Regions from separate parts of the Candidatus Sodalis pierantonii str. SOPE genome, predicted to be linked through region 2. Evidence: predicted binding sites of a transcription regulator. Region 2 holds the regulator's gene; each other region holds the start of a gene.
What was found. The regulator ArgR, encoded in region 2, controls arginine synthesis, uptake and breakdown. The targets are predictions, from matches to a motif close to ANTGAATAAAAATACANT.

Region 1 (7,651 bases), 2.1 Mb from region 2:
GACGCCAAGGACGCGCTGGCGCTGCTTAACGCCGGCACCGCGGCGGATGTCGTCTACACGCCGCTGCGTGAGACGGCGGATTATCAGCGTATGCTGGACGACTGCGTCGAGGGCTATCGGGACTATTTGTCGCGGGTGCGCAACCATGATGCGCCGGCCGCGATTCTGGACGCCTTTAACCGCTTCCGCCTGCTGTGCGCGCTGCGGGAAGGGCCTTTTGGAGTCGCCGGTCTGAACGACCGTATTGAGCTGGCCTTGAGCCGGGTGGGGCTGCTCACCCTCGGCAATGCCGGGCGCAGCTACGCGGGGCGGCCGGTGATGATCGTACGCAATGCGCCGTCGTTGGGGCTGTATAATGGCGATATTGGGATCTTGCTCTGGGATGGCGAACAGACGCTGCGCGTGCATTTCTCCCTGCCGGACGGCGGTGTCAAAGCGGTGCCGCTAAGCCGACTGCCGGAGCATGAGACGGCATTCGCGATGACGGTGCATAAATCCCAGGGGTCGGAATTCCACCATACCGCGCTGGCGTTACCCAATCAGATCTTGCCGGTGTTAACGCGAGAATTGCTGTATACCGCGGTCACGCGCGCGCGCGCGCGGTTGTCCCTGTACGCGACCGACGTGGTATTGCAACACGCCATGGCGACCAAAACCCAGCGGCGCAGCGGCCTAATCGAGCGGCTGGCTGCGGGCCAGGCCGTACCGCCGCAGCCAGCCGACGACCGCTGACGCGCGCGGCGATGTTTTCCGCCTGGCCCGCCGGTCCCACGGTATTAGGCTCAACGGCCGTCCCGCGTGCTGGCCGTTAGGATTGCCTCACCGCACCGTGGCCGTCCTGTAACTTCGCCGTTTCGATCGCTTTATCGTTTAACAGCCGTCCTGCGTCTCAAGGTCGGCCACCAGAATTTTAGACCGGCGCTGGTAGTTATACAGCGCCTTTTTCTGGTTCGGCAGTATGTCCACTTCCGCCGGGGTGAAGCCGCGCTCTTGAAACCAGTGAATGCTGCGGGTAGTGAGTACAAACAGTTTCTTCAGCCCCATTCGACGCGCCTGTTGCGCGATGCGCGTCAACAGCATCTCGCCGTGTGACGAACTGCGATAATCGGGATGCACCGCCACGCAGGCCATTTCCCCTATCTGCTCATCGGGAAAGGGATAAAGCGCCGCGCAGGCGATGGTCATGTTGTCCCGTTCGATAATGGTAAATTTGTCGATCTCCATCTCCAATTGCTCGCGGGAGCGGCGCACCAAAATCCCCTGCTGCTCCAGAGGGCGAATGAGCGCCAGAATGCCACCGATATCGTTGATGGTGGCCCGCAGCACCTGCTCGGCGCTTTCCATCACAAGCTGCGTGCCAATGCCGTCGCGGGAAAAGAGCTCTTGCACCAGCGCGCCATCTTCTTGATAGCTAATAAGATGGCAGCGCCGCACGCCGCTGCGGCAGGCTTTTACCGCACCCCGCAGAAAGCGCACGGTGCCGGAATGGTAATCGCCGCGCGCTTCCAACTGTTCGATGCGCCGCTGGGCGTCGTTGGGGAACAGTTCGGAAATAATATCGTCGTCTTCGCCAATCACGCCCTGCGACGAGCAAAAGCCGATAATCTTTTCCGCTTTCAGCTTGATAGCCAGCTGCGTCGCCACCTCTTCGGAGGTGAGATTAAAACTTTCGCCGGTGACCGAAACCGCCACCGGGCCGAGAAGGACGATGGCGCCGCCGTCCAACTGGCGATGAATCGCCTCATCATCGATACGGCGGATGCGGCCGCTGTGGCAATAGTCCACGCCATCATCCACGCCCAAGGGCTGGGCAATAATAAAATTGCCGCTCACCACATTGATGTGCGCGCCCTGCAGCGGCGTATTATTCAAACTCATCGACAGTCGGGCGGTGATATCCAGCTGTAGCTGGCCGGCGGCCTGCTTCACTCGTTCGAGGGTGGGGGCGTCGGTGACGCGGGTATGTTTGTGGTAAATCGGCTCAAGATGGTGTACCGCCAGATTGGCGTCGATTTGCGGCCGGGCGCCGTACACCAGCACCAGGCGGATACCCAAGCTGTGCAACAGGCCGATGTCATTAACAATACTGGCGAAATTTTCATGCTCGATGGCTTCGCCGCCCAGCATAACGACAAAGGTTTTGCCACGGTGTGCATTGATATAAGGAACCGTATGGCGAAAACCCTGAACCAATTCTGTACTGCGTTCCTTCACGGCCTACCCTCTGTGAATGATTATTCTGATTTTGTGTATTTTTATTCTTTTAACCCCCGTTTGGCAAGTCCCGATTTACAGTAGTCCACTTTGTAAAGATGCGCAAAGTTCGCTCCGCACCGCCCATGTCTGGCCTTTTCGGGATGACAGCGGCCGGCGGTTTGGTTAAAGTTTCCGCCGTTAACGATAAACGATTGGTTTTTCAGATAATGCACATGTTATTACCGGGGCGTTATGCCTGATTCAGAACACAACCGCGTGCGCCGACATTTGTTGCAGGGCGTGGCCGCCACCTGGTTGCTAAGCGTCAGCCGGGTTGGCTTCGCCGCCACCCCAACCATTGTGGCGGTGCGCATTTGGCCCGCCTCTAGCTATACCCGCGTGACGCTGGAATCGAATGTCACCTTGAAATACCGCACCTTTACCTTGAGCGGCCCGGAGAGGCTGGTGCTGGATATCGAAGGTCTGCGGCTCAATTCGATGCTCAGCCAGCTCAGCGGGAAGGTGCGGCCGGAAGACCCCTATATTAGCCAGATGCGGGTCGGCCAGTTCGATGGCCAAACCGTGCGGCTGGTGCTGGAGCTGAAACAGAAAGTGGCGCCGCGTTTTCTGACGCTGGCGCCGGCCCACGGCTTCCGCCACAGGCTGGTGCTGGATCTTTACCCGCACCAGGGCAGCCGTTCCGCGGTGCAGGACGACCCGCTACTGGCGCTGCTGGAAGATTATAACAAGGGCGATCTGGCGCGCACCCTGCCGCCGGAATCCCAGGCGCCGCAGGCCGGGAAGGCCGGGCGCGATCGATCGGTGGTGGTGATGCTCGATCCGGGCCACGGCGGCGAAGATCCCGGCGCTATCGGCAAATATAAAACCCGTGAAAAGGATATTGTTCTACAGATAGCCCGCCGCCTGAGCGCGCTGATTAAACGCGAGCCGAATATGCAGGTCTACATGACCCGTAATGAGGATGTGTTTATCCCGCTGAAGGTGCGGGTGGCCAAGGCGCGTAAGCAGCGGGCGGATTTGTTCGTTTCAATACATGCCGATGCATTTACCCGCCGCACCGCCCACGGTGCCTCGGTATTCGCGTTATCCACTAAAGGGGCCACCAGCGCGGCGGCCCGCTATCTGGCCCAAACGCAAAACGCCGCCGATGAGATAGGCGGTGTGAGTAAAAGCGGCGATCGCTATCTGGATCATACGATTTTCGATTTGATGCAGACCGCTACCATCAACGACAGCCTGAAATTCGGTAAGCATGTGTTGAGTCATGTGGGCAAGATCACCCAATTGCATAAAAAGAGCGTCGATCAGGCGGGTTTTGCGGTTTTGAAAGCACCGGATATTCCTCCGATTCTGGTGGAGACGGTATTCATCAGCAATATTCAAGAAGAACGGCGGCTGCGTACCGCCCGTTATCAGCAGCAGATGGCGGAAGCGATTTTGGCGGGTATCAAAGCCTATTTTGCCGCCGGAGGCGTACTGGCGCGGCGCTAAAACGCCGCGCTTGGAAATGGGTGCCTGATGTGGCTGCTTCTCACTTCCGCGCTTCAGGCCGGCCTGCGCGAGCGCCGGACCTGGGTTTGGCCCATGTGTTCCGAACTCGGACGATAACGGAGCCGCGCGGGCGCCCTATCAAGGCAAATCCGGCGTCAGGTCCATTTTGCTCCATTTCTGCGACAGCTGGCGGATCACGCCATCGTGCACGGCGGCGGTGATAGCCGCGTCAAAGGTGGCTTTCAGACGGGTTTCCCCTTTGCGCATGCCCATTGCGACATCGGTGGCGAGCATCGCGCCTTTGAGATCCGGTCCGGCATTGATAAGCGTATCGTTGCTGGGTTTCGCCATCACCGACCGGGCATACACCCCGCTATCGAAACCGGCGTCGATACGGCCTGCCTTGAGATCCAGATCCCGCTCCGCCGAACTGCGATAGGTGCGTACCGTGACGTCATCGCCGAAGTAAGTTTTCATCAGTTGCTCGTGGCTGGTGGATTGCACCACCCCGACAGTTTTGCCTTTCAGCATAGCGCCAAGCGTCGCCATCACCGGATCCGCGCGGGTTTTATCGTTAAGGTTCAGCCGTTCGCCGCGCATCGGCATCGACGCCAACGGCCCGTTTTTCAGCACCAGGAAACTGGCGACGCCGCTGGCGTAAGGCACGGTGAAATCCACCACTTTCTTACGTTTTTCATTGATTCCCAGCGTCATCACCAAGTCATATTTACCCACGTTAAGGCCCGGTACCAGCGTGGCCCAGGCGCCACTTTCCAATTGACATTCCACTTTGGCCCGCCTGCACAGATCGTGGATAAGATCCACGTCAAATCCTTGCAACTGACCGTGGGAGTCGAGGGCGTTCCAGGGAGGAAACGCACCTTCGATAGCGACGCGCACCCGATGCCCGTCCTGGGCATCGGCGGTGAATGTCGTGAAGGCGAGGGCGACTGTCAACGCGGCGGCGATAACGCTAGGCTGTTTCATAGACGAGTTCCGGTTACAGAGGATAACGGCCGGCGCGCCGGCCGTGGCAATGCACCCGCCCTGAATCAGGAGGGGTGCGCAATAGCCGCTGCCAGCGCGGCGTGGGCTTCGCGCAGCGCATGCGCGGCCAGATTGCGGTTCTGGCGCGCGGGAGCGGCGTAAAACGGCTGTTCTTCGCTGTCGGCCGGCAGCGCGGCCAGTTCCCGCAAGCCGCCCAGCGACGGCCAAGCCGGATGCGGCAAAGCGCTATCGTGGCAAAAACGATTACCGGCGGTGTAATTGAGCGGAACCAGCAGACGTGAAGCGCGCATCAGCGCATGGTTCAGACGCTGGGCCTGCTCGCCACGGGCGCTTAATGCCAGTTGATTAACCGCCGCCGCCGCTTGCCGCAGATCCTGGACCCGCTGGCGCAATAGGCCGAGATCCAGACGATCCCCCAGCGCAGCTTGCAGGTTGACCAGCTCGGCGTCCAGCGAGGCGCAGAAGGTGGTGTAATCCAGCGGCACCACGGGCGAACTGAGCAAGTGCCACAGCACCCGCAGCACGATGGCGGTGTCGCGTTCCAGATTGGCGGGATCGATATGCTCAAGGGTATCGTGCGGCGTATGCCATCACCAGCCGAGGGCGGTCAGCATTTTGACCGGGCCCGGCGGTTGGTGGCTTAGGCTGCCGAACATTGACGGGATGCCCACGCCCCAAAAAGACTGATCGGCGGCCCGGCCGTGCCGGCGGCCGAGGTGCTGCTGGCCGCTGACGGCCGCCACCGCTTCGGCGGCGACGCCTTTTAGTTCGTCAATCACCGACGAATTCGTCAGGACGCTGGCGTTTTCACCGCCGGTGGAATCCACGTTAACGTGGGCGACGCAGCGCCTATCAAGCTCATCCCAGTATTCATCCGCATACCAGGCGGAGCCGGAGTAGCGGCCGTGGGAATGGCCGGACCAGAAACACAGACGCAGGTCGCGCTGCCAGCCTTCGCGCGCTTCGGCCAGCAACCGCGCCGCTTCCAACATCGTGGCATTGGCGCTACCGTTATCCATGACGCCGTAATGCCAAGTATCGTGATGGCCGGTGAACAGGACAAAGGGCGCATCATCGCCGCCGGGGGAGAGCTCGGCTACTAAAATCGGGGTTTTGCGCCAGCGGGTGTTGACCTGAGCGTACAGCGTGACCAGCGGTGATTCGCCGTCGCGGCAGCGGTCGCGCAGCGGCGCGCCGTCGTCGCGGCTGATGGTACAAATAACCGTAGTGGGCAATTGCTGGCGGGTGTGCTGCGAGGGGCTACCCCAGACCGGTGAGACGCACATCTCGTAGAGATGCTCCGTCGGGCTGATATGCAACTGGCCCACGGCGCCATAGCGCTTGGCCAGCGCCGCCTCTTCCTCGGTGGTGATGCCGTCTATCAGCACGATTTTGTCGACAACGTCGGCCGCGGCGAAATCCGCCTCATGCCCGGCGCCGATATAGGTAAGCGGCGCGGTGATCCCCGCCTCGGCCGTGGAGAGCGACATGGAGTGGGTAATGCAGGGAATGGACTGACCGTCCACCGTCACCCGCTCCTCGCCTGGCAGACTAATCCAGGCATCGTGCGACAACAGCTCGGTGCGATAGCCGTAGGATTGCATCTGTTGCTGTAAATAGTGGAAGCTCTCAAGCTCGGGCGCCGTACCGGATAACTTGACGCGTTTGGCGAATTCGGCCAAATGCGCCATCAGGCGAGGCCGATCCGGCGAAGCGGTGAGCTTAGACATGGGCGTTCTCCGATAATGGCGGATCCACATCGTCAGGGATGGGATTGATAAACGGACGATCGGCCAGGCGCCGGGCGAAGTCTTCTTGCGCGCGGGCGATAAGCGCCGGGTCCTGTAAGAGATCCAGCGCGGTGGCGGCCATCGCCTTGGCGGCATGGGTCATCCCTTTATGAGCGGCGGGCAATTTCCCCTGCGCAACCAACTGCCAGGAGTGCCCCGGCGTACCGATGGCATAAGTGGCGCCGCGCAGCTGGACCGTCGGCACCACCCAGCTTACGGTACCGACATCGGTGGAGCCGACCAGGGTGCCGTCGCCGCTTTCCGGCGCAAACACCACATCGCACAGGGGGACATCGTTACGCACCGGCAGGCCAAATCGGCCAAAGGAAGCGGCGATATCGTCCGCACTGAAGGTTTGCTGAAACTCGGCGGCGATCCGCCTCGTCGAACGGCGGCGGACCCAGCCGCTCGATATGCTGATGCATGAGCTGTTCGAGCGGGGTGTTGCCCACCAGGTTGGCGTCACCGCTAAGCACTTCGTGGCTTAACGTGGTTTCAGTCATCAGGGCGGCGCCGCGCGCCACGTTCTTCACGCGCTCCACCAGCGCCAGCAGGTCCGGCAGCGTGCGCGAGCGGATCAAATAGCGCACCGTCGCTTTCGCCTGGACTACGTTCGGCGAATGGCCGCCGGTATCGGTGACCGCGTAATGGATACGGGCCGTTGACGGCATATGCTCGCGCAGATAGTTGACGCCGACGTTCATCAGTTCGACCGCATCCAGCGCCGAGCGGCCCAGATGGGGGGAGGCGGCGGCATGGGCGGCGCGGCCGCTGAAATGAAAATTCAGTTCATTGCAGGCCAACGAAATGGGGTTGTTCACGCCGGTGAACGCCGCCGGGTGCCAGGATATGGCGATATCCACATCATCGAATACCCCGGCGCGCACCATAAACCCTTTTGACGAGCCGCCTTCCTCCGCCGGGCAGCCGTAATAGCGCACTCGGCCTTTAATACCGAGCGCGGCCAGCGTATCCTTCACCGCCGTCGCCGCCAGCAGCGAGCCGGCGCCCAGTAAATTATGGCCGCAGCCGTGGCCGTTGCCGCCGTTGACCTGCGGACGCGGTTCGGCGACGCCGGCCTGTTGACTGAGACCGGGCAGCGCGTCGAATTCGCCGAGAATAGCGATAACCGGTCCGCCTTCACC
Region 2 (7,651 bases):
TTATCAAAGGCAACTTCATGCCCTTTGCCATGACCGACAGTCGCCTGGCGCTCTCTTTCGCCGGGACCCGCTCTACGCTACAGGGGCTTATCGGGACCACCCACGGCCAGGTCAACCTTACCGGCGACGCCGACTGGAGCCGGATGGCGGCCTGGCGCGCGCGTATCAACGCCCAGGGCAATCGGGTGCGCATCACCGTGCCGCCCATGGTACGGCTGGACATGTCGCCGGATATTGTGTTCGAGGCCACGCCGACGCTGTTCGCCCTTAATGGCAAGGTTGAAATTCCCTGGGCGCGCATTGAAGTGAAGGATATGCCGCAGAGCGCGGTCGGCGTCTCCAGTGATGAAGTGTTGCTGAACGATAATCTGCGGCCGGTAGCCGATAAGGATAGCGCCGCCATCCCCATTACCTCCAACCTGCTGGTACATGTCGGCGACGATGTGCGCCTGGACGCTTTCGGCCTCAAAGCCAGGCTTAAAGGGGATTTGAAAGTATCGCAGGATAAGCAAGGGCTGGGGCTTAACGGGCAAATCGATATTCCCTCCGGTCGCTTTCACGCCTATGGACAGGATTTTATCGTCAACAAAGGGCAGTTGCTGTTTTCCGGCCCGGTTGATCAGCCTTATCTGAACATCGAGGCCATCCGCAATCCGGATTCCACCGAGGATGACGTCACGGCGGGGGTACGCGTCACCGGCTTGGCCGACCAGCCGAAAATGGAAGTCTTTTCCGATCCGGTCAAATCGCAACAGGAGGCGTTGTCTTATTTGCTGCGCGGACAGGGTCTGGATGCCTCCGGCGCCGACAGCAATATGATGACGTCGATGTTAATTGGGATGGGGGTTGCACAAAGCGGGCAAGTTGTGGGTAAAATCGGACAAGCATTCGGGGTCAGCGATTTAGCGCTGGACACGCAGGGGGTTGGCGACAGCTCCCAGGTCGTGGTCAGCGGTTATATCGCGCCCGGTCTGCAGGTCAAATACGGTGTTGGTATTTTTGACTCACTGGCAACGTTAACGCTGCGTTATCGTTTAATGCCGAAACTTTATCTGGAAGCCGTGTCTGGTCTTAACCAGGCGCTAGACTTGCTCTATCGGTTTGAGTTTTAACCATGCGAATTATTGTTTACGGTAGTCTGCGACGCAAACAGGGAAATAGTCACTGGATGACCAACGCCCAATGGCTGGGAGATTACACTATTCCAGGCTATGCGCTTTACGATCTCGGCCATTATCCGGCGGTCGTGTCGGGCGACGGCGCGGTCTATGGCGAGGTGTACCGCATCGATTCCACCATCCTGGCGGAACTGGATGCTCTGCGCACCAAAAGCGGCGAATACAAGCGGATCCTGATCGGCACGCCCTACGGCAGCGCCTGGATGTATCTTTATCAGCGGCCGGTCACCGGTCTTACGCTGCTGCCCGGAGGAGATTGGGTACGCCGGCATGAGGACCCTTCCGACGAGGCGGGTTAACGGCCAAAAAAACCGCTCGGTGAGCGACTTTTTTTTCGGCGGTATCATTTCTTTTTGGCGCGCTCGAAAGAGGCGAGAATTTCGGCTTTGGCCGCTTCGACGTTATCCCAGCCGTCGACCTTCACCCATTTGCCAGCTTCGAGATCTTTGTAATGCTCGAAGAAATGGGTGATTTGCGCCCGCAGCAGCTGAGGCAGATCGTCGACGTCTTTAATGTGGTCATATTCTTTAGACAGCTTGGTGTGCGGCACCGCCACCAGTTTGGCATCTTCGCCGGATTCGTCGGTCATTTTCAGCACGCCGACAGGACGGCAGCGCACTACGGAGCCAGGCTGTAGCGGATACGGCGTCGGCACCAGCACGTCCACCGGATCGCCATCCAGGGAAAGAGTGTGGTTGATATAGCCGTAGTTACAGGGGTAGAACATCGCGGTGGACATGAAACGATCGACAAACAGGGCGCCGCTTTCCTTGTCGACTTCATATTTAATGGGGGACGCGTTAGCCGGAATTTCAATGACCACATAAATATCTTCTGGGAGATCTTTGCCTGCCGGTACCTGATTCAAACTCATGTCGTTTTCCTTAAACTTTCCAATAATGGCGAGACGGCTAGTATAACCGATTTTCCCTCGCGGTACGCTGGGCGCCCCCGCGGATAGGCTCACGCTGTTGCACCGGCCAACGCGGCGGCCGTCCGGCCCGTGGCGCGGACGCAGAGTAGCACGGCGCGACATCCCGCCGGCGCGCTCCCAGGCTTAAACGTTATCTGGGTAATCGCGGATAAAGCGTTCAACACCGTTAACCATGGACTCGGTCCCGGTGAAGAACGCGGAACGCTGATGCAGCTCGTGCGGCTCAATATCCAGTATGCGGTTTTTGCCGTCGCTGGCCTGCTCGGCCAGAAACGCTATCGGGTTGCACTCATAGGCTAATTGCAGCTTGCCGTTGGGATGGGTCGCGATGCTGGGATAGAGATAAATGCCGCCTTTGAGTAAATTGCGATGGAAATCGGAAACCAGCGAACCGATGTAGCTCGAGGTGTAGGGGCGGTGGGTGGCTTCGTCCATCTCCTGGCAGTATTTGATGTATTTCTTCACCCCGTTGGGGAACTTGATGTAGTTGCCCTAGTTGATGGAGTACATCTGCCCGGTCGCGGGAAAGCGCACGCTTTCATGGGACAGACAAAAGACCCCCAGCGACGGATCGTAGGTAAAAGCGTGTACGCCGCAGCCGGTGGTGTACACCAGCATCGTGGAGGAGCCGTAGACCACATAGCCTGCGGCGACCTGTTTATTGCCGGGTTGAAGAAAGTCTTCTTCGGTCACCGGCGTACCGACCGGCGTGATGCGCCGATAGATAGAGAAAATAGTGCCAACCGAGACATTGACGTCGATATTGGACGAACCGTCCAAGGGATCCATCAACACCACGTACTTGCCGTTTTCCACCCCTTCAAAGACGACAATCTCATCTTCTTCCTCAGAGGCACTGTCCGCGACCTGTCCACGGGCTTTCAGCGCCGCTTTCAGCTTTTCGTTCGCGAACAGATCCAGCTTCATCTGGACTTCGCCCTGCACGTTTTCAGCCCCGCTGGTACCGAGGATATCCACCAATCCTGCTTTGTTGATGTCACGGTGAATGATTTTAGCTCCGAGCTTTATCGCTGAAAGTAACGCGGTCAGCTCGCCGGTGGCATGCGGAAAATCATGCTGCTTCTCAACAATAAATTCGCCTAACGTTTTCATGACACATTCCCTGAATATCAAAAAGGACCCTGAAGCTACGGATGAAAAGCGGTATAATTTTTTTACCACTACCAGTTAGTCCATCCAGTTTAGCCTAAACAGATTGCCAGTACATCATCAAATACCGTTTCTATCAATCGGCTGGGGCGCTAGAATAGGCGGCATTACGCGGCTAAAAATGGAAAAATTATGCGCATTCATATTCTTGGTATCTGCGGCATCTTTATGGGCGGTCTGGCGATGCTGGCGCGTTCTCTGGGACATGAGGTCACCGGCTCGGATAATAATGTTTATCCGCCGATGAGTACGCTGCTGCAGGAGCAGGGAATTGGTCTGATTCAAGGTTACGATCCGACTCAGCTCGATCCCGCGCCGGATTGGGTCATTATCGGCAACGCCATGTCGCGGGGCAATCCCTGCGTAGAAGCGGTGTTGGAACGCGGCATCCCTTATGTGTCGGGTCCGCAGTGGTTGCACGATCACGTGCTGGCGCAGCGCTGGGTAATCGCCGTTGTCGGCACCCACGGCAAGACCACCACCACAGGCATGGTCGCCTGGATCTTGGAGGAGTGCGGCTATCAACCGGGTTTCGTGATTGGCGGCGTACCGGGCAATTTCACCGTCTCCGCCCGGCTTGGCGATGGCCCGTTATTCGTGGTGGAGGCGGATGAATACGATTGCGCCTTTTTCGATAAACGGTCCAAGTTCGTCCATTACTGTCCGCGCACCCTTATTCTGAATAATCTGGAATTTGACCACGCTGATATTTTTGATGATCTCAAAGCGATCCAGAAACAGTTCCATCACCTGATCCGGCTGGTGCCCGGTAAAGGGCAAATCATTTTGCCGGATAATGACGCCAATCTTAAACACACCCTGGCGATGGGATGCTGGAGCGAAACGGAATACACCGGCGAAGAAGGCGCATGGCGGGCGAAAAAAACCACCCCGGACGCGAGCGGTTTCGAGGTGTATTTTCACGATGAGCCCGTTGGCGCGGTCAGTTGGCAACTGGTGGGCGAGCATAATATGCATAACGCGCTGATGGCTATCGCCGCCGTTCGCCACGTCGGCGTGCAGCCGGCGGACGCCTGCCGGACGCTGGACCGCTCTATCAATGCCCGCCGGCGGTTGGAGCTTAAAGGTACCGCCAACGGCGTGACGGTTTACGATGATTTTGCCCATCATCCCACCGCTATCCTGGCGACGCTTGCGGCGCTGCGCAGCAAAATCGGCGGCACGGCGCGGATTCTGGCGGTACTGGAGCCCCGTTCCAACACCATGAAAATGGGGCTATCCAAAAATGAGCTGGCGCCGTCACTCGGCCGCGCTGACGAGGTGTTTCTGTATCAGCCGCAGCATATTCCCTGGCAGGTGAGCGAAGTGGCGGAGGCCTGCGTGCAGCCCGCGCACTGCAGCGCTGATGTTGATACGCTGGTGGAAATGATCGTGAAAACCGCGCAACCGGGAGATTTCATCCTGGTGATGAGCAACGGCGGTTTTGGCGGCATTCATGCCAAGCTGCTGGATCAGTTGGCGCAACGAGCCACGCGCCAGGGCAGCGCTTTCTCGCGGCAGGGAAGGGTAGCGCTCTGCGCCAGGGCAAAAAAAAACCCGCGAGCGGGGGAAAATCATCTGCTAGACGATGAGGGAATCATCAAATCGCGATGGGTTAATTCCGGACACGGGATTAACTGAGGGTCGCCGCGAAATGATGTGGGTTACAGAGAGTGTTTCACAACATGACACATTGCATAGTGCTGCCAAAAAGCATGCCCGCCGGGTGGCGCTGATCTGCCAGGCGCTACCGCGGGCAGCCGTCCCGGTTCTGGCGAACTGATTATTTGTAAAGCTGGGCGGTGGCGTGCCAGTTGCCGTGTTCATAGGCTTCGGTTACGTGGTAGGCGCGTGCGCCCTTCGCGTCGGCCGCCTGATTCAGCGCCTGATGGATGTCGCTTGGCGCACCGTCGATACCGCTAACGCTGCCCATGGGCTGCAAATCTTGAGCCTGCTGCAGCGAGATCGAATCCGCGGCGAACGCGCCGAAAAACAATGCGGAAAGCACCGCCATTAATGGTAACGCCGTTCTTGCTTTCATCATTTTATTCCTCATATAACGCTCATTTTTCTCGGACTGTGATGCTTATCACGAAGCTAAGTATGCACTAGTAACAACATAAACCAATAGTTTGATAATAATTATTTATGAGAATTTCAGCTTGCAATCATCCAGGTTAGAAGTAAAAGTTATTAAATATGCGCAAAAAATGAGCGTATTTTGTTAAATTCATGTAAAATCATGCGTATAAGTTGATGTGGCTAAAAGTGCGGTCTGAGATAACATTTCCCACTGGCCTACAGATAAAGTCCCTTATTTCTGACATGTAACATCCGACGTCACGCTATTTACCAAGGTAAAAAAACCTACCCGGCGTAAGACAATGTTAAAAATCGCCGTTTAACTTATCGGATCCGGCTTTGTGCATGATGACGGATTAGGGCGCATCCGCCTAAATCGCGTGCCGATGGAGCGCGGTAGCTTCTGGGCATGTACGCGACCGCCGGCGGGAGCCGGCGCTGGCGAAAGGAACGTTAAACGTCGAAAGCGGGATCATTTCCACCCTGCGGCATGCTGGGTTTAACGCCGTGGCGAGGCGCCCGACCGGCAAGCTTAGGCCAGCAGGCGCCGGCGGCAGCTCTACGGTAACGCCGCCGGCATGGCGCATCCCGTGCGCCGTCGGCCCTGCCGGCTGCGAACGCGAGCGGCGGTGGCGTCAGAGCTCTTGGTTAAAGTGGACCAGAATAAATTCATACAGTCGTTTGACCGAGAAGCCAGGCGCGGGCGTGGTAAAGACCGTATCATCGCCAGCAATGGTGCCGAGGATCCCTTCTGATTTCCCCAGCGAATCCAGCATTCGGGCAATGAGCTGTGCCGCGCCGGGGCTCGTATGGATGACAACCAGTGCGTCATTATGATCCACATCCAGCACCAGATTTTTCAGCGGGCTGCTGGCGGTGGGAACGCCCAGCTCCGCCTGCAGGCAATATACCATTTCCATCTTGGCGTTACGGGTGCGTACGGCGCCGAATTTAGTCAGCATACGCGAGACCTTGGATTGATTAATGTTCTCAAAGCCCGCTTCCTGCAGCGCAAGCACAATCTCGCCCTGAGAGCTGAATTTTTCCTCTTTTAGCAGCGCCTTGAACGCCTTGACCAGTTCTTCCTGTTTCGATTGATTTCGCATGTTTTACCGCAGAGTAAGCCGATTATTTAATGGATTATTATGCATATTTATGCAATGAAATTGCTGCCGGAGACAGCTTTCGCTGTCCATGGTGGGTGAAAAGCCCCCAACTTGCAACCCGCCTACAGATGGCCTGCTTCTCCATGCGCTGTCGCAATCCTGATGTTCATCAATTGTCTTTATTAGGCGATGCCTTTATGCTTTTCAGTAGAGTATGAGATGCCATTCTTCGTAGGGATATAAGGAGATTACAATGAAAGTCGCATTGCTCGGCGCGGCAATGCGGCATCGGCCAGGCGCTGGCGCTGCTGCTAACAACCCGTTTACCCCAGGATGGGGAACTCTCGCTGTATGACATCGCGCCGGTAATGGCGGGGATTGCCGTGGACCTCAGCCACATTCCCTCGCCGGTGAAGGTGCGTGATTTTTGCGGTCCAGACGCGTCCCCGGCGTTGCTTGGCGCCGATATCGTGCTGATTGTGGCGGGCGTCGCCCGTAAGCCCCGTATGGATCGTGCGGATCTGTTTAATGTTAATGCCGGCATCGTGCGGCAGCTGGTGGGCCAGGTGGCGGTCTGTGCGCCCGAGGCGCTGATCGGCATTGTCACCAATCCGGTGAATACCCTGGTTGCCATCGCCGCCGGCGTGCTGGCGCAGGCCGGGGTCTATCAGCCGCAAAAGCTTTTTGGTATCACCACCCTAGACGTCATCCGCGCCAACAGTTACGTGGCGGCCATGAAAGGGCTGCGGCCGGATCAAATAGAGGTGCCGGTGGTAGGCGGCCACTCCGGCGTCACCATTCTGCCTTTGTTATCGCAGGTGCCGGGGATCACTTTCAGCGATGAAGAAGTGAATCTCCTGACGCGGCGCATCCACAACGCCGGCACCGAGGTGGTGGAGACCAAAGCCGGCGCTGGATCGGCCACGCTTGCCATGGGGTATGCCGCGGCCCGCTTTACGCTGTCGCTGGTGCGGGCGCTGCAGGGGCAGCAGGGAATTATCGAATGCGCCTATGTCGAAAGCGAGTCGGCGTTTTCCCGCTTTTTTGCCCAACCGCTGCTGCTGGGGCCGCAGGGCGTTAGCGCGCGGCGACCGCTGGGTATCCTCAGCGACTTCGAGCAGCAGGCGCTACAGGATATGCGCGCGGCGACCAGTTCCTGCAGCAGTAGCCCGCCGCCGCCG
Region 3 (7,651 bases), 1.6 Mb from region 2:
GCGCGCCTTCCTGCGACGGCGGCGGCACCTCCTCTGGCGCAAGCCGTCTCCCGCCGCCGGCGCATTGCCGTTGCTCAGCCGGTGTTACGCATGCCCGCCGCGACCCCGGCAATGGTGACCATGAGCGCCCTGTTCCACCCGCGCATCGGGCTGCTCCTGCTGCCGTGAACGATGCAGCAGCTCAGCCTGCAGCACGTTCAGCGGATCGGTATAAACATTGCGCAAGGCGATGGATTCTGCGATCCACGGTAAATCGGCCATAAGATGATCATCGTTGGAAATCGTCAGCACCACGTTGATGTCGTCAGCCAACTGCTGACGCAACTGTTTACCCAGCGGCCACAGCGATTCTTCGACCAGCCGCTGATCGTAATATTCGGCCAACCACAGGTCACTTTTGGCGAAAACCATTTCCAGCATGCCGATCCTCGTGGAGAAAAACGGCCAGTCGCGGCACATGGTTTCCAATTGGTCTTGCTTACCGGATTCCACGGCTTTCTGCAGCGCCGCGCCGGCGCCCAGCCAGGCCGGCAGCATCAGGCGGTTTTGCGTCCAGGCGAAGATCCAGGGAATGGCGCGCAGGCTTTCGACGCCCCCGGAGGGCCTGCGTTTGGCCGGCCGAGAGCCGAGCGGTAATTTGCCTAGCTCCAGCTCCGGCGTCGCCGAGCGGAAATAAGGAACGAAATCCGGGTTTTCGCGCACGTAGCCGCGATACATATCGCAAGAGACCGCCGACAGCTCCTCCATCAGCGCGTGCCACTCCTGGCGCGGCTCCGGCGGCGGCGGCAGATTGGCTTCGAGGATGGTGCCGGTGTACAGCGCCAGACTGCTGATAGCGACTTCCGGCAGACCGTATTTGAAGCGAATCATCTCGCCCTGCTCGGTCACGCGCAGGCCGCCTTTCAGGCTGCCGGGCGGTTGCGAGAGCAGCGCGGCATGGGCCGGCGCGCCGCCGCGGCCGATGGAGCCGCCGCGTCCATGAAACAGCGTAAGATTGATGCCTGCCTTATCGCAGGTTTTGATCAACGCGTCCTGCGCGCGGTATTGCGCCCAGGAGGCGGTCATCACGCCGGCATCTTTGGCGGAATCGGAATAGCCAATCATCACCATCTGCTTGCCCTGAATGATACCGCGATACCAATCGATATTAAGCAGCTCGGTCATGACCCGATCGGCGTTATTCAAATCGTCCAGGGTTTCAAACAGCGGCGCCACCGGTAAGGTATAATCACAGCCCGCTTCTTTCAGCAGTAAATGTACCGCCAGGACGTCCGAAGGCGTGCGCGCCATGGAAATCACATAGGCGGCCACCGACCCCTGGGTCGCGTCGGCAATCACCCGGCACGTATCGAGCACTTCGGTGGTCTCTTCGCTCAGCTGCCAGCGCCGGGGCAGCAGCGGTCGCCGAGAATTGAGCTCGCGAATCAAGAATGCCTGCTTATCGGTCTCCGACCAACTGGCATAATCTCCCAGCCCCAAATAGCGGGTAATTTCGCTCAAAGCTTCAGTATGGCGGGTACTTTCCTGGCGCACATCGATGCGCACTAATTGAATACCGAAGCATTTGATCCGCCGCAGCGTATCCAGCAGCTGACCGCGGGCGATAATCGTCATGCCGCAGGCGCGCAGCGACTGATAACAGGCGAAAAGCGGTTCCCAAAGTTGATCGTTGGTTTCCAGTAAATCCGGCGGCGCCGCGCGATGTTCACCACGCAGCTGTGCCGCCAGCCAGTCCTGGGTACTGAGCAGCTGCGCGCGTAGTCGCTTCATTAGCCGGCGATAAGGCTCTTGCTCCTCTTCGCCGCCCCCGGCCAGCGCGCGCAACTCGGGGGTGCATTCCCCCATCGACAGCTCCGAGACCAGCACCTGTATGTCGCGCATAAAAAGATCCACCGCTTTCCAGCGGCTGAGTAGCAGCACGCGGCGGGTGATGTCGGCGGTAACATTCGGGTTGCCGTCGCGGTCTCCACCCATCCAGGAAGTGAAGGTGACCGGGACATTTTCTACCGGTAGTTTATAGCCGAAAACCTTTTCCAGTTGTTCATTGAGCTCGCGTAAATAGCGCGGTACTCCATCCCAAAGGCTATTTTCCACCACCGCGAAACCCCAGCGGGCTTCATCCACCGGCGTTGGGCGGTGTTTACGGATTTCGTCGGTATGCCAATATTGGGCGATCAATTGGCGCAGGCGGCGCATGATCTGCTTGTGTTCATACTCCGCCAGATCGTTGTGATCCAATTGTTTCAGACAGTTATTCACCTCGACCAGCATGTGTATCAGGGTGCGGCGGGTAATTTCGGTGGGGTGCGCGGTAAGGACCAATTCAATCGACAGGGATTCCACCGCGGCGCGAATCGCTTTTTCATTTAGTTCAGGGTGGTTTTTCAACCGGGTGAAGACTTTGCCCAGGCCTTCAGGATTATTAGCCGCTTCGCCATGGGGGGATATAGAATGAAATTGCTCAGCGGTATTGGCTAGATTAAGAAATTGGCTGAAGGCGCGCGCCACCGGCAGCAGCTCATCATTGGAAAGGTTTTGCAGGGTGGAAAGTAATTGCTGGCGATGCTTTTCATTGCCGGCCCGGGACGATTTGGACAGCTTGCGGATGGTTTCGACCTTTTCCAGGATATTTTTTCCCATCGCATCTTTAATCGTGTCGCCCAGAAGCTTCCCGAGCATACTAACGTTGCTTCGCATTGCCGAATATTGTTCGTTCATATGGACCCTGATTGGACTCTTTGAAAATTCATTTCACCGGATGGCGTAAATTGTTTGCCATTATCTAGCCACGTATCGCAAGGTTCGTCAATTGCCAACATTTCACGACAAAAATCCTCACATTCGCGGCAATTCGCGAAATTTAATTACACCTATCAATTATAAGAATATCTTATTCATTCAGGCGGTATTTTCTGCGCAAAGGGTGTTTTCCACGCGCGACGATGCTGGCGTGGAAAGCGTGTTACTCATTCAGTGATGGCAAAAATGCTGAACAATCTGCGTGATCAATTCCCAGGTGGGTTTGATGAATGCCGTGTCGATAAATTCATCGGGCTGATGCGCCTGATTGATAGAGCCGGGACCGAGCACCAGGGTGGGACATAACGCCTGAATAAACGGGGCCTCGGTGCAATAGTTGACCACCTCGGTCTCTACCCCCAGCAGTTTTTCCACCACTTGCACCAGCGGCGCATCCACCGGGCATTCATAGCCTGGGATGGGCGGATGCAGCGCCGACACCGTAATACGGCCCGGCCAGCGTTCGCTGACGGGCGCCAGCGCCTCGGTCATCAGCTCCTCCAGATCGCCGAGCGTTAGGCCGGGCAGCGGACGAATATCCATATGCAATTCACAGCAGCCGCAGATGCGGTTAGCCGCATCGCCGCCGTGAATATGACCAAAATTCATGGTGGGGTAAGGAATGACAAAGGCCGGATGGTGATAGCGCGTCTGTAGCGAATCACGCAGGAGCTTGAGCTGAGAGATGGCCTCATGCATCACTTCGATGGCGTTAACGCCGCGGGCGGGATCGCTTGAGTGCCCGGATTGCCCCATCACGGTGACCGCGTTGGACAAATGGCCTTTATGGGCGCGTACCGGCGTCAGGGAGGTCGGTTCGCCGATAATGGCGCAATCCGGCCTTAATTGACTGCTGCGGGCGAAATAACTGGCGCCGGCCATTGAGGTTTCTTCATCCGCCGTCGCCAGCACGTAGAGCGGTTTTTTCAGCGTGGCAGCATCGATATCCCGCAGGCTATCGAGCACGAAAGCGAAGAACCCTTTCATATCCGCAGTACCCAGGCCGTAAAGCTTATTGTCGTGCTCGGTCAGGACAAAAGGATCCCGCGTCCAGCGGCCATCGTCGAACGGGACCGTATCGCTGTGGCCCGTTAATAATAATCCCCCCGGCTCGCTGCCTATGCTTGCCAACATGTTAAACTTGTTGCGTGTCTCCGGCACCGGCTGGACTTCAACCTGAAACCCCAGATCGCGGAACCAGCCCGCCAGCAAAGTGATTAACGCCTCATTACTTTGGTCCAGAGCGGCGTCGGTGGCGCTGATGGACGGCGTGGCAATAAGCGCACGGTAGAGCTCAATAAAAGGGGGTATTTTTATCATCGTAGTTGACAGCCTTTGCTTTGGATAGTATCAATATTCATGCAATAATTGTGAATAAAAATACTTAACGTCGAGCGTGATGTAAACGGGTTTCTACCAGACTACTACGTTTGACCTCGCGGGTGAACAGCGGATTGGCGCTGAATCGCCCAACTCCCGTTTCGATAAGGTTAAGAAGGCAAACAAATTCCATGCTGAATATGCTGATTGTCGGCGCCAGCGGTTACACGGGCGCCGAGCTCGCGCTCTACCTGGCCCGCCACCCGCAGATGAATCTTGCCGCGCTGACGGTTTCCGCGCAGAGCGCCGACGCCGGCAAATTGCTCTCCGAGCTGCATCCGCAGTTAAAAGGCATTGTTGATTTGCCGCTGCAGCCGATGGACGATGTCAGCACATGGGCGAAGTGCGCCGATGTGGTGTTTCTCGCCACCGCCCATGAAGTAAGCCATACGATGGCACCGCAGTTTCTGGCGGCCGGCGGCGTGGTGATTGATCTTTCCGGCGCCTACCGCGTCAATCAGGCAGACTTTTATACGCAATATTACGGGTTCGAGCACCAGCACGCTGACTGGCTGGACCGGGCCGTATACGGTCTGGCGGAGTGGCAGGAAGAGGCGATAAAAACCGCTCAGCTGATAGCGGTGCCCGGCTGTTATCCCACCGCCTCGCAGCTGGCGCTTAAACCGCTGGTCGCAGGGGGGTTGCTTAACGGCGAACAATGGCCGGTGATAAATGCGGTCAGCGGCGTCAGTGGTGCCGGCCGCAAGGCAACGCTCGGCAATAGTTTCTGCGAAGTCAGTCTGCAGCCTTACGGTATCTTCACCCATCGCCACCAGCCGGAAATCGCCAGCCATTTGGGTATCCCGGTGATTTTCACGCCGCATTTGGGCAATTTTGCCCGCGGCATCCTGGCGACCATTACCTGTCGGCTGCGGCCTGGCGTGACCCAGGCGGCAGTCGCGGCCAGTTTCCATCAGGCCTATGACGACGAGCCGCTGGTGCGGCTTTACGATCAGGGCGTGCCGGCGCTCAAAGCGGTAGTGGGCACGCCGTTTTGCGATATTGGTTTTAAAATGCAGGGCGAACATCTGATCGTGGTGGCCGCCGAGGATAATCTGCTCAAGGGAGCAGCGGCGCAGGCGGTGCAGTGCGCCAATATCCGTTTTGGTTATGCGCAGACGCAGGCGCTTTGGTAAGGGCAAGTGAGGCCAACAGCATAATGAATCCATTGATTATCAAACTGGGCGGCGTATTGCTGGACAGCGACGAGGCGCTGGAGCGTTTATTTACCGCGCTCGATAGTTACCGCGCCGAGCACCAGCGCCCCTTGCTTATCGTCCACGGCGGGGGTTGCCTGGTGGACGAGTTGATGCATAAACTTTCCCTGCCGGTGGTAAAGAAAAACGGTCTGCGGGTGACGCCTACGGATCAGATTGCGATTATTACCGGCGCGCTGGCCGGCACCGCGAATAAGACGTTGTTGGCGTGGGCGAAGAAACACGCCATTAATGGGGTAGGGCTGTGCCTGGGGGACGGCGACAGCGTGAGCGTGACGCCGCTTGACCCGGCGCTGGGCCATGTCGGCCATGCGCATCCCGGTTCACCGGCGCTGCTGACCACGCTCTTGGACGCGGGCTATTTGCCCGTCATCAATTCTATCGGGATCACCGCCGATGGCGCATTGATGAACGTTAACGCCGATCAGGCGGCGACCGCGTTGGCCGCCACCCTGGGCGCGGATCTGATCCTGCTGTCCGACGTCAGCGGGATCCTCGACGGCAAAGGCCAGCGCATTGCGGAAATGACGGCGCAGAAAGCCGAACAGCTGATCGAACAGGGGATCATCACCGACGGTATGATAGTGAAGGTCAATGCCGCGCTCGATGCGGCACGTACGCTGGGCAGGCCGGTGGATATCGCCAGCTGGCGTCACGCCGAGCAGCTGCCGGCGTTGTTCAACGGCGTTGCCATCGGCACCCGCATATTGGCCTGATTCTCGGCACCGCCGGCCGCTTCGGTCGCCGGCCGGTTTGATATTACCCTCTTACGGCGCGGCATGAGGCCGTGCCCTCACATTGCCCGCGCGCGACGGCGCGGGTCAGCATGGTTTTCAGGAGAGCAGGTTATGGCACTTTGGGGCGGACGGTTCAGTCAGGCGGCGGATCAACGTTTTAAATCTTTTAACGACTCGCTGCGGTTCGATTATCGCCTGGCCGAGCAGGATATTGTCGGCTCCGTGGCCTGGTCCCGCGCGCTGGTCACCGTTGGGGTATTGAGCGAAACGGAACAACAGCAGCTGGAAGACGCCCTGAACGTCACCCTGGAAGAAGTGCGCGCAGCGCCGCAGGCCATCCTCGCCAGCGATGCGGAAGATATTCACAGCTGGGTTGAGCAGCGCTTGATTGAGAAGGTGGGCGACTTGGGCAAGAAGCTGCATACCGGGCGCAGCCGCAACGACCAGGTGGCGACGGATCTGAAGCTGTGGTGCAAAACGCAAGTCGCCGAGCTGCTTGGCGCAATTCGCCAATTGCAACAGGCGCTGGTGCTCACCGCCGAGGCCAATCAGGACGTCGTGATGCCCGGCTATACCCATTTACAGCGCGCGCAACCGGTCACCTTCGGTCATTGGTGTCTGGCCTACGGCGAGATGCTGTCCCGCGACGAAAGCCGCCTGCGCGACACATTAACACGGCTGGACGTCAGCCCGCTCGGCGCCGGTGCGTTAGCCGGCACCGCTTACGCTATCGATCGCGATCGGCTGGCCGGCTGGCTGGGTTTCGCTGGCGCCACCCGCAACAGCCTGGATAGCGTTTCCGATCGCGATCACGTTCTGGAGTTGTTGTCGGACGCGGCCATCGGCATGGTACATCTTTCCCGTTTTGCCGAAGATCTCATCTTCTTTAACACCGGCGAGACGGGCTTCATCGAGTTATCGGATCGCGTCACCTCCGGTTCGTCGCTGATGCCGCAGAAGAAAAACCCCGATGCGCTGGAGCTTATCCGCGGTAAATGCGGCCGGGTACAGGGCGCGCTGACCGCTATGTTGATGACGCTCAAGGGGTTGCCGCTGGCCTATAACAAGGACATGCAGGAAGATAAAGAGGGGTTGTTCGACGCGCTGGATACCTGGCTTGACTGCCTGCACATGGCGGCGCTGATACTCGATGGCATCCAGCTGAAATCGCCGCGCTGCCGTGAAGCGGCGCAGCAGGGCTATGCCAACGCCACCGAACTGGCGGATTATCTGGTGGCGCTGGGTATTCCCTTTCGCGAGGCGCACCATATCGTCGGTGAGGCGGTAGTGGAGGCGATTCGCCAGGGGCTGCCCCTGGAGGCGCTGCCGCTGGCGCAATTGCAGGCCTTCAGTCCGGTGATAGGCGATGATGTCTATCCGGTATTGGCGCTAACGTCATGCCTGGCGCAGCGTAAGGCGAAAGGCGGCGTGGCGCAGGAACAGATCGCGCAGGCTATCGCCGAGGCGAAACAGCGTCTGGCGTGACGTGAGCGGCTCTGCGACCGGGGCAAAAATGAA

Region 1: a site for ArgR is predicted at 2,247-2,264, ahead of argA (amino-acid N-acetyltransferase). Genes of this name have one in related genera too.
Region 3: a site for ArgR is predicted at 4,169-4,186, ahead of argC (N-acetyl-gamma-glutamyl-phosphate reductase). Genes of this name have one in related genera too.

Annotation. Positions count from the first base shown of each region.
Region 1 is NZ_CP006568.1:3,708,582-3,716,232, reverse strand. Features, by position in the region: gene recD (exodeoxyribonuclease V subunit alpha) at 1-732, shown strand, start outside; gene argA (amino-acid N-acetyltransferase) at 871-2,214, opposite strand; gene amiC (N-acetylmuramoyl-L-alanine amidase AmiC) at 2,449-3,708, shown strand; gene SOPEG_RS18490 (transporter substrate-binding domain-containing protein) at 3,847-4,695, opposite strand; gene SOPEG_RS28915 (hypothetical protein) at 4,761-5,240, opposite strand; gene SOPEG_RS18485 (M28 family peptidase) at 5,307-6,446, opposite strand; partial or broken gene SOPEG_RS18480 (M20 family metallopeptidase) at 6,439-7,651, opposite strand, start outside.
Region 2 is NZ_CP006568.1:1,276,285-1,283,935, forward strand. Features, by position in the region: gene tamB (autotransporter assembly complex protein TamB) at 1-1,112, shown strand, start outside; gene SOPEG_RS06585 (gamma-glutamylcyclotransferase family protein) at 1,115-1,477, shown strand; gene ppa (inorganic diphosphatase) at 1,522-2,052, opposite strand; partial or broken gene fbp (class 1 fructose-bisphosphatase) at 2,236-3,225, opposite strand; partial or broken gene mpl (UDP-N-acetylmuramate:L-alanyl-gamma-D-glutamyl-meso-diaminopimelate ligase) at 3,415-4,770, shown strand; gene SOPEG_RS06605 (YdgH/BhsA/McbA-like domain containing protein) at 5,066-5,323, opposite strand; gene argR (transcriptional regulator ArgR) at 6,000-6,470, opposite strand; partial or broken gene mdh (malate dehydrogenase) at 6,724-7,651, shown strand, end outside.
Region 3 is NZ_CP006568.1:2,873,611-2,881,261, forward strand. Features, by position in the region: partial or broken gene ppc (phosphoenolpyruvate carboxylase) at 75-2,718, opposite strand; gene argE (acetylornithine deacetylase) at 2,971-4,119, opposite strand; gene argC (N-acetyl-gamma-glutamyl-phosphate reductase) at 4,311-5,315, shown strand; gene argB (acetylglutamate kinase) at 5,336-6,112, shown strand; gene argH (argininosuccinate lyase) at 6,245-7,618, shown strand.